2 regions of the Mesorhizobium sp. M1365 genome follow, and region 2 is predicted to be linked to the other one. Evidence: predicted binding sites of a transcription regulator. Region 2 holds the regulator's gene; the other holds the start of a gene.
The links. Region 2 encodes PhoB, which activates phosphate uptake and scavenging genes when phosphate is short. Its sites were predicted from a motif close to TGTCATNNANCTGTCAT; they were not measured.
Positions count from the first base shown of each region.

Region 1: the regulator PhoB is predicted to act here: its motif matches at 3,368-3,384, upstream of olsB (l-ornithine N(alpha)-acyltransferase).

Region 1 covers NZ_JAMYLG010000003.1:349,160-354,316, forward strand. The annotation lists gene acuI (acrylyl-CoA reductase (NADPH)) at 1-921, shown strand, start outside; gene NKH04_RS05930 (PAS domain-containing hybrid sensor histidine kinase/response regulator) at 1,010-3,298, shown strand; gene olsB (l-ornithine N(alpha)-acyltransferase) at 3,448-4,323, shown strand; gene grpE (nucleotide exchange factor GrpE) at 4,444-5,079, opposite strand.
Region 2 covers NZ_JAMYLG010000002.1:254,717-259,873, forward strand. The annotation lists gene pstB (phosphate ABC transporter ATP-binding protein PstB) at 1-513, shown strand, start outside; gene phoU (phosphate signaling complex protein PhoU) at 546-1,253, shown strand; gene phoB (phosphate regulon transcriptional regulator PhoB) at 1,270-1,959, shown strand; gene NKH04_RS03410 (ROK family protein) at 1,969-3,213, opposite strand; gene xylF (D-xylose ABC transporter substrate-binding protein) at 3,499-4,539, shown strand; gene NKH04_RS03420 (sugar ABC transporter permease) at 4,681-5,157, shown strand, end outside.

The DNA of each region.
Region 1 (5,157 bases), on a different contig from region 2:
GAGCTTACCGAGGCAGACCTGATGGAGGGCGACGTCACCGTCGCGGTCGAGGCGACGACGGTGAACTACAAGGACGGTCTTGCAATTACCGGCAAGGCGCCGGTGATCCGCCGCTGGCCGCTGGTGCCGGGCATCGATTTCGCCGGCACCGTCATCTCGTCTTCCAATCCTGGCTGGCGCAAGGGTGACAAGGTCATATTGAACGGCTGGGGCGTCGGCGAGACGCATTTCGGCGCCTTTGCAGGGCGCGCCCGCGTCAAGGGCGACTGGCTGGTGCCGTTGCCGGACGGCATGAGCCCGCATGATGCGATGGCAGTCGGCACCGCCGGCTACACCGCCATGCTTTGCGTCATCGCGCTGGAGCGCCACGGCATCGTGCCCGATCGCGGCCCGGTGGTGGTGACCGGCGCTGCCGGTGGCGTCGGCTCGGTCGCGGTCTCGATCCTGTCCAGCCTCGGCTATCATGTCATCGCCTCGACCGGCCGCGCTGCCGAAAGCCCCTATCTGATCGACCTCGGCGCCGCGGAAGTGATTTCACGCGACGAGCTCACCCAGCCGGCAAAACCGCTCGCCAAGGAACGCTGGGCCGGCGGCGTCGATGCGGTCGGCAGTCACACGCTGGCCAACGTTCTGTCGATGACCTCCTATGGCGGCGCCGTCGCCGCTTGCGGCCTCGCCGGCGGCATGGACCTGCCGGCAAGCGTCGCCCCCTTCATCCTGCGCGGCGTCTCGCTGCTCGGCATCGATTCGGTGATGGCGCCGAAGGCGGTCCGACTCGAGGCCTGGCGCCGCATCAGTGCCGATCTCGACCACGCAAAGCTTGCCAGCCTGTCGACGAGCATCGGCTTCGACGGCATCATCGGCGCCGCACATGACATCGTCGAGGGCAAGATCCGCGGCCGCGTGGTGGTGGATATGTGAACCCCCAAGGGATAAAAAAGAGAGCGACCGCTAAAATTCGAGCGATCAACCACAAGCTTCGATAAGCTCTGTCTGGCAGGAGTTCCGTATGATTGCGGAACCCGGCATCAGAGAGGCGGAACCAGCCGAACGGGCCGACGGGACGGCCCCCGCGGCGCCAGGACGGCAGCTTGTCGCCGCGCCACCGCTGGCGCCGGAACTGCCGGCCTCCAACCGCGAAGGCCTGCCCTTCCTGACGCTCGTCGCCATCGTCGTGCTGGCAGCCTTTTCGCATCTGACCGGGACGCCGATCTTCATCACCATCGGCCTTTTGGCGACAGCCATCGCCGGGCTCGCCATGCATCTGCGCAACAGGCGCACCGAGCGCCGCGCGGTGGCCCTGCTCGATGCCACGACCGCCCGCAGCCGCGCCGAAATAGAGACGCTGGCCGACCGCATGTGGGAGATGCAGGAGAGCGAGGAGCGCTTTCGCGGGCTGATCGATGCACTCGGCGATCTCGTCGTCCATCGTGACCGCGACGGCCACATTGTCTACGCCAACAAGGTTTTCGCCGACCTTGTCGAAACCGACCAGCGCGACCTTGCCGGCAAGACCCTGGCCGAACTAGGCATCGATGTCGGCATCGTCCCCGACGCCGCGTTTTCCGACCATGAATGCCTGAGTTCCACCGACGTCGCCATTCGCACGCCGGACGGCCCACGCTGGTTCTCTTGGATCGAGCTGTCGGTGCGCGACAAGGACAGCGGCGCCGTTTCGCATCGCGCCATCGCCCGCGACATCACCGCTCGCAAGCGCGCCGAATCCTCGCTGATCACCGCCCGCGAGCGGGCCGAATATGCGAGCCAGGCCAAATCGCGCTTCCTCGCCACCGTCAGCCACGAGATCCGCACGCCGATGAACGGCATCATGGGCATGGCCCGGCTTCTCGCCGACACCAGCCTTTCGCCCGAGCAGCGGACCTATGTCGGCGCCATCTCGACCTCGGCCAGCGCGCTGCTGGCGCTGATCGAGGACCTGCTCGACTACTCCAAGATCGAGGCCGGCCGCTTCGATCCCGAACCGCAGCCGATGTCGGTGCGCGAGATCGCCGACAATGTCATCGAGCTTTTGGCGGCGCGGGCTTTTGCCAAGGATATCGGCCTCGGCTGTCATGTCGAACCCGACGTGCCGCAGCTGATCACCGCCGACCCCGGCAGGGTCAGGCAGGTGCTGCTCAATCTCATCGGCAACGCCGTCAAGTTCACCGACAGCGGCGGCGTCCTGGCAAGCATCGCCCGCGTCCGCACCGAAACCACCGACCGCATCCGCTTCACCATCACCGACACCGGCCCCGGTCTACGCGAGGAGGACATGGAGCGCATATTCGAGGACTTCGAACAGGCTGACGGCACCTCGACCCGTGCGCATGGCGGTGCCGGCCTCGGTCTCGCCATTTCCAAGCGCCTGGTGACCGCCATGGGCGGCACTATCTCTGTGTCAAGCCGGCTTGGCCAGGGGTCCGAATTCGTCTTCGAGATTCCCGCTATTTCCGCCGTCGAGGCGCCGCAGATCCGCCAGGACGCGCTGTCGGGCCGGCATGCCGTGATCGTGTCGAAGAACCTGGTCGAGGCCGAAGCCCTCGCCCGCACCATTCGCGCCAATGGCGGCACGGTCGATCTGGCCACCGCCGCCGCCCAGGCCACCCCTTTCGCCGAGAGCTGCGACGTGCTGCTGATCGATGCTGCCATGGAGCAAAGCGACGGCAGGCTGCTCAGGCGCCTGCGCCAGAGCGGATTTGCCGATTGCGAGGCAGTGACGCTGATTGCACCGACCGACCGTGGCATGCTTGGCGAGTTCCGTGCCAATGGTTACGCCACCTTCCTTGCGAGGCCGGTGCGCGGCGAGACATTGCTGCGCGTGCTTTTGACCAGCCACGCGCCGGTCATCGCCGAGCCGCAACTGCAAAGGCGCGGCGCGCAGGCGGGGCACGCCATTGGCGCCCGCCAGCAGGGCCTGTCGGTGCTGATCGCCGAGGACAACGACATCAACGCCATGCTGGCCCGCGCCACGCTGCTGAAGGCCGGGCATCGCGTGAAAGTGGTCGGCAACGGCAAGGCCGCCGTCGAGGCGGTCATCAGCACCGGCCACAAGCACCGTTACGACGTGGTGCTGATGGACTTGCATATGCCTGTCATGGACGGCCTGGACGCCATCGCCGCCATCCGCCGCCATGAGGAGGAGACCGCGGTGCCGCCAGTGCCGATCATGGTGCTGTCGGCCGACAGCCAGGAAAAGACCCGCCACGCCGTGCTCGCTCACGGTGCCAGCGGCTTCGTCACCAAGCCGCTCGACCCCGATGCCCTGGTTCATGCGGTCGAAGGGCAAGCGGCCGCCTGAGGCACAACATAGACGGTTGATAGATTGCCCAGCCGACGAAGTATTGCCCGCAGAGCCGTATCACGGTACTGTCACAATCCTGTTGCACCTACACCGTATCCCCGTGCCAAGAGGGATGGCTCGAAGGAGAATCACTCGTGCATACAGTCATGCCGGAATGTGATGCTCGGCCGAACGCCAGCGGGCCTTTGCTCGTCGGCCGGAACGCCGATGCCGTCATAAAAGGCGCATCGCTCGGCCGCATCGGCAATCTCGAAGTGCGGCTCGCCCGCAACGAGGCCGAGATCGCTGCCGCGCAGGAAGTGCGCTACCGGGTGTTCTACGACGAGCTTGGTGCCAGGAAGGACCTGTTCCAGATGCAGGACCGCCGCGATGCCGATCGCTTCGATCCCCTCTGCGATCATCTGCTGGTCTTCGATACTTCGCTTTCCGGCCCCGAGCATCGCCGCATCGTCGGCACCTACCGCCTGCTGCGGCAGGAGATTGCCGCGGCCGCCGGCGGCTTCTATTCCGAAGGTGAATTCGAGCTGACCAAGCTCATCGCGCGGCATCCCGGCCAGCGCTTCCTCGAGCTCGGCCGCTCCTGCGTTCTGCCGGAATACCGCTCGAAGCGCACCATCGAGGCGCTGTGGCAAGGCATATGGGCCTACATCAACCATTACGGCATCGGCGTGATGACCGGCTGCGCGTCGTTCCACGGCACCGTGCCTGCGGCACATGCCGAGGCGCTGACCTATCTTGCCCACCACTGCCGGACGAATTCATCCTGGGACGTGCGCGCCGTCGCCGGGCGCTATTGTTCCATGGATCTGATGCCGATCGAGGCCGTCAACACCAAGGCGGCGATCGCGGCGATGCCGCCGCTGGTCAAGGGCTATCTGCGCGTCGGCGCGCGCATTGGCGACGGTTGTGTCATCGACCGTGAATTCTCGACGGTCGACGTGTTCGTGGTGATGCCGGTCAAGGAGATCGGTGCCCGCTACGTCAATTATTATGGTGGAGAAGCGCAGCGGTTTGCGGCCTGAATAGGGCAGTAGGGGAGTAGGCGGAGAGAAGGCAAGGGCCCGAGTAGGCAATTGCTCTACTTTACCCGACGTAGCGCTATTCCCTACTCCCGTACTGCCCTATTCCCCTACTCCCCTAACTTACGCATCTTTCTCAGCCTGCTCGTTGACCGGCCCCGGCTCCACCGGCGCTTCGCTTGCGACATGCTTGGGGCCGCCCTTGGCGACGCCGACCATGGCCGGCCGCAGCACACGCTCGCCGATCGAATAGCCGGGCTGCACGACCTGCACGACCGTGTTGGCCGGTACGTCGGGATTGGGCACCTCGAACATCGCCTGGTGGAAATTCGGATCGAATTTCTCGCCCTCGGGCTCAAGCTTCTTCACGCCGTGGCGTTCCAGCGCCGACAGCATGGCGCGCTCGGTGATCTCGACGCCGTCGATCAGCGCCTTGAAGCCGGCATCGCCCGACGCCTTGGCCTCCTCCGGGATGGCATCCAGCGCACGGCGCAGATTGTCTGACACCGAAAGCATGTCGCGGGCAAAATTGGCAACCGCATAGGCGCGCGCATCGTGGACGTCCCGCGCGGTACGGCGGCGCAAATTCTCCATGTCGGCCGCGACGCGCAGCGCGCGATCCTTCAGCTCTTCGTTTTCCTTCAGAAGCCGCACAAGCGCCTCATAGTCGCCGTCGACGCCACCTTCCCTTGGCTCCGCGGCAGCCTCGGTCTTCTCGGCTTCATCGGGCGCGCGTTCGTCTTTTGCCTGGTCGCTCATCGCCGTTTCCCGTCATTTTCGAATGGTGTGGATTTGCGCCCGATATCGAGGTTTAGCGGCCAAAAATCAAGGGGCAAG
Region 2 (5,157 bases):
CTCCTCAGGACCAAGATCGGCATGGTGTTCCAGAAGCCGACGCCGTTCCCGATGTCGATCTACGAGAACATCGCCTTCGGCGTCAGGCTCTACGAGAACCTCGGCAAGTCCGAGATGGACGGCCGCGTCGAACAGGCGTTGAAGCGCGCCGCGCTGTGGAGCGAGGTCAAGGACAAGCTCAACGCCAGCGGCTTGAGCCTGTCCGGCGGCCAGCAGCAGCGGCTCTGTATCGCCCGCACCGTGGCGGTGAAGCCGGAAGTCATTCTGCTCGACGAACCGGCTTCGGCGCTCGACCCGCTGTCGACTGCCAAGATCGAGGAACTGATCGACGAATTGCAAGCCGACTACACGATCGTCATCGTCACCCACAACATGCAGCAGGCGGCGCGCGTGTCGCGCCAGACGGCGTTCATGTATCTGGGTGAACTGGTCGAGTTCGACCGGACCGAGAAGATATTCACGTCGCCCCGCGAGAAGCGCACGCAGGACTACATCACTGGCCGCTTCGGCTGAGCCGTTCCGATCATGCATATGAGGACAGGACCATGGGCGAACACACAGTCGCTTCTTTCGACGAGGATCTCGAGCAGATCAGCAAGCTGATCCGCGACATGGCCGACCTCGCCGGTTCGATGGTCGGCGGGGCAACCAAGGCGCTGTTGAATTCCGACAACGTGCTGGCGCAACGCGTCGTTTCCGACGACGCCATCATGGATGCGCGTCAACGCGAACTGGACGACCGCGCCATCACCCTGATCGCCAAACGCCAGCCGATGGCCCACGATCTTCGCCATGTGGTCGGAGCGATCCGCATGGCGGGCGACCTCGAACGCATCGGCGACCTTGCCAAGAATATCGCCAAGCGCGTGAGTGCGGTCGGCCTCAGCGCCACGCCGCGGGACCTGTCGCATTCCATCGACGCGATGGCGCAGCTGGTTCTCATCCAGGTGCAGGGTGTCATCGAGGAATATGCTGCAGGCGATGCGGCCGCGTTGGCCAAGCTTCGTGCCGCCGACGAGCGCATCGACGTTAAATACACGTCCGTGTTCCGCGAGCTGTTGACCTACATGATGGAAGATCCGCGCAACATCACCGCTTGCACGCACCTGCTGTTCTGCGCCAAGAATCTGGAGCGGATCGGCGACCATGTCACCAACATCGCCGAAAATGCGTATTATGTGCTGACCGGCGAGCAATTGCCGGTCAATCGTCCGAAGCAGGACGAAACGACAATGTCCGCACCGGTGACATGATGGGGGTGCCCAGCCGATGATCGCACCACGCATAATGGTGGTGGAGGACGAGGAGCCGTTGGGTGTGCTGCTCCGCTACAATCTCGAATCCGAAGGCTACCAGGTCGAGGTGGTGACACGCGGCGACGAAGCCGAGATCCGTTTGCAGGAGAATGTGCCCGACCTTTTGGTGCTCGACTGGATGATACCAGCGGTTTCCGGCATCGAGCTCTGTCGTCGGTTGCGGGTGCGCCCCGAAACCGAGCGGCTGCCGATCATCATGCTGACCGCGCGCGGCGAGGAGAGCGACCGGGTGCGCGGTCTTTCGACCGGCGCCGACGACTATCTGGTCAAGCCGTTTTCGACACCGGAATTCATGGCCAGGGTCAAGGCGCTGCTGCGGCGCGCCAAGCCGGAAGTGCTGTCCAGCGTGCTGAAGGTCGGCGACATCGTGCTCGATCGCGAATCGCACAGGGTCTATCGCAAGAAGAGCGAAATCAGGCTCGGGCCGACCGAATTCCGGCTGCTCGAGTTCATGATGCGGCATCCGGGCCGTGTCTTCTCGCGCAGCCAGTTACTCGATAATGTCTGGGGGGAGACAATCTACATCGACGAACGCACCGTCGACGTGCATGTCGGGCGGCTGCGCAAAGCCGTCAACAACGGCCGGATGCCGGATGTCATCCGCACCATCCGCGGCGCCGGCTATGCGATCAGGGAAGATTGACCCGCCTGGTCAGGCTACGTTCTTTCTGACGCTGGGCCTCATTTGCGCGCCCGGCGCGAAAATCTCCTGGTCGACGAAGCTTAACGCCCGCATCGCGCAGCCTTCGCGGATCAGAGGCAATTCGTTCGGCTCTGTATCGAAGGAGATCGAGCCTGAATGCTGGCCGCCGGCGGTCTGGGCGATTGCCTTCCGCAAGGCCGGCTCGATCAGATCGAAGGCGGCGGCACTGGCGCCGACCATCGCGACCGGTGCCGGATCGATCAGCGCGAACAGCGAGCCGAGACCGAAACCCAGCGCTTCGCCGGCCTTGCGGTAGGCCTCGCGTTCCGGCCCATCTTTCTCGCGCGCCCGGGCCGCCAGTGCGCGCATGTCGGCGTCGCTGACGTCGGCGACCGGTTCGCTGTCTTCGCTCATCTGCCTGGCGTTGCGCCAGATGGCGTAGTTGCCGGCATACGCCTCGATGCAGCCGCGCCGCCCGCAACGGCAGAGCGCGCCGCCCGGACGATGGATCATGTGGCCAAATTCGCCGCCCGAGGAATGCGTCCCGGTGAACAGTTCGCCCTTCAGCACCAGCCCCATGCCGATGCCATGCGAAAGCAGGATGGCGATGAAGTCATCGCGATAGCGATCCGGATTGCGCCAGCGCAAAGCCACCGCCATCATGTTGCAGTCGTTCTCCACCGTTGCCGGGATGCCGAATTCGTCCTCCAGCATGTCGGCAAAGGCGATGTCGGTCTGCGGCGTGATCGGCGACCACAGCATGGCGCGTGCAGGGGAGTCGGTAATGCCCTGAATCGCCAGGGCGATGCGGGCGACACTGCGGACGTCAAGATCTGGATCCTGCAGCCGGCGCCGGACGATGGCCATGCATTCACGGATCAGCTCGTCGCGCGGCATAGTCAGCGTGTCCAGCCGGCGCTGTTCCTCGGCGACCACCTGTCCCGTGTAGTCGATAATGGCGGCCGAAAGGAAATTCAGCGACAACACCACGGTCAGCACCGCCGCCGCTTCCGGGTTGAGGGCGAGGCCGACTTGCGGACGACCGCGTTTCAACGAAACGGGCTCACTTGGCTTGCTCTCGGCGAGGATGCCTTCCCGTATCAGGTCGGAAGAAATCGCCGATATGGTCGAATGACTGAGGCCGGTGGTAGCTGCGATCTCAGTACGCGATGGCTGGCCGGCCCGGCGCACCGCCGAGATCACCATCGCCCGGTTGCGCCGGCGCAAATCGTCATGGCGGATTCCGACCGACATTGTTTTGCTTTCCTCCCGGTTGCCGCGGCCGCTCATGAACCGGAAGCCGTCGGTAATGTCCGACAAATAGTGTCGGATGAGGCAAATAGTGTCAGATGCAGGTGGCGCTGTCATCGTTTATTCCGACGCTCGAAAAAACTCGCAGAGTCATCAAAATCCATCAGAATCGATGTTGACAGCAGCCGGAGATCGGACCAGTATTTTTTCGAGGCTCGAAAAAATTAGAGCTTCTAAGCTGGTCTTTGAGCCAATTGGTCACGCCGTACGCGGCGCAGGGAGGATATGATGAAGAAATTCACGACCGCCATTCTGGCGGGTGTCGCCATGACGCTGGCGCTGGCGTCGGTGGCGCAGGCTAAAGACAAGGTCATCGGCGTTTCCTGGTCGAACTTCCAGGAAGAGCGCTGGAAGACCGACGAGGCCGCAATGAAGGCGGCCATCGAGGCCGCAGGCGACAAGTATATTTCCGCCGACGCACAGTCCAACCCCGGCAAGCAGCTCACCGACGTCGAGAGCCTGATCTCGCAGGGCGCCAACGCACTGATCATCCTGGCGCAGGACGCCTCGGCCATCGGGCCGGCCGTGCAAAAGGCGCTGGACGAAGGTATTCCGGTTGTCGGCTACGACCGGCTGATCGAGAACAAGGACGTCTTTTACCTGACCTTCGACAACAAGGAAGTCGGCCGCATGCAGGCCCGGGAAGTCTTCAAGGTGAAGCCGGAAGGCAACTATGTCTTCATCAAGGGTTCGGGTTCCGATCCGAATGCCGATTTCCTGTTTGCCGGTTCGATGGAGGTGCTGAAGGCGGCAATAGACAGCGGCAAGATCAAGAATGTCGGCGAGGCCTATACCGACGGCTGGCTGCCGGCCAACGCTCAGAAGAACATGGAACAGTTCCTGACCGCCAACGACAACAAGGTCGATGCCGTGGTCGCGGCCAATGACGGCACTGCCGGCGGCGTCGTCGCCGCGCTGACAGCGCAAGGGCTGGCCGGATCGGTTCCGGTTTCGGGCCAGGACGGCGACCACGCCGCGCTGAACCGCATCGCGCTCGGCACACAGACCGTGTCGGTGTGGAAGGATGCGCGCGAGCTCGGCAAGAATGCCGCCGAGATCGCCTCGCAGCTGGCCGACGGCAAGCAGATGACCGACATTGCCGGCGTGAAGGATTTCACCACGCCCGGCGGCAATACCGTCAAGTCGCTGTTCCTGACCCCGGTCGCCATCACCAAGGACAACCTCAACGTCGTCATCGACGCCGGCTGGATCAAGAAAGAAGAGGTCTGCGCCGGCGTGACGGCTGGCACTGTTGCAGTCTGCAACTGAGCCGACGTTTCCGAGAAGTCCGAACGCCGCGGCCGCTCGCCGCGGCGTTTTTCAACAAGAGTTGTTTTTCCGCTTCCGGCGGATAACTTCTAGGCTGCTTCCGGCATCCGCGGCAGACGGCAACCCGGCGGGAGAAACATCATGACCGACACGACGTCCAACACGCCGGTCGACAGCACGGCAGACCGGGCACGGGAATCCGAGCTCGGCATCGTTGCCCGATTTCTCAAGGCAACCGAACTCGACACGCGCATGCTCGGCATGGTCGGCGCGCTGCTGGTCATCTGGGTCGGCCTGCATGTCATTTCCAGCGTACGGCTCGGCGTCAATCCGTTCGACTTCGACAGCCGGACCTTCCTGACGCCACGCAATCTCTGGAACCTGTCGGTGCAGACTTCCGCCGTGGCCATAATGGCCGCCGGAATGGTGCTGGTTATCGTCATGCGCAATATCGACCTGTCGGTCGGTTCCGCCGAAGGTCTGATCGGCGTGGTCATGGGCTTTGCGCAGGTGCATTTCCTGGTGCGAATGATCGGTCTGCAATTAGGCAATCCCTGGATCTGGATCCTGGCACTGGCCATCGGCCTGGCGCTTGGCCTTCTGATCGGAGCGTTCCAG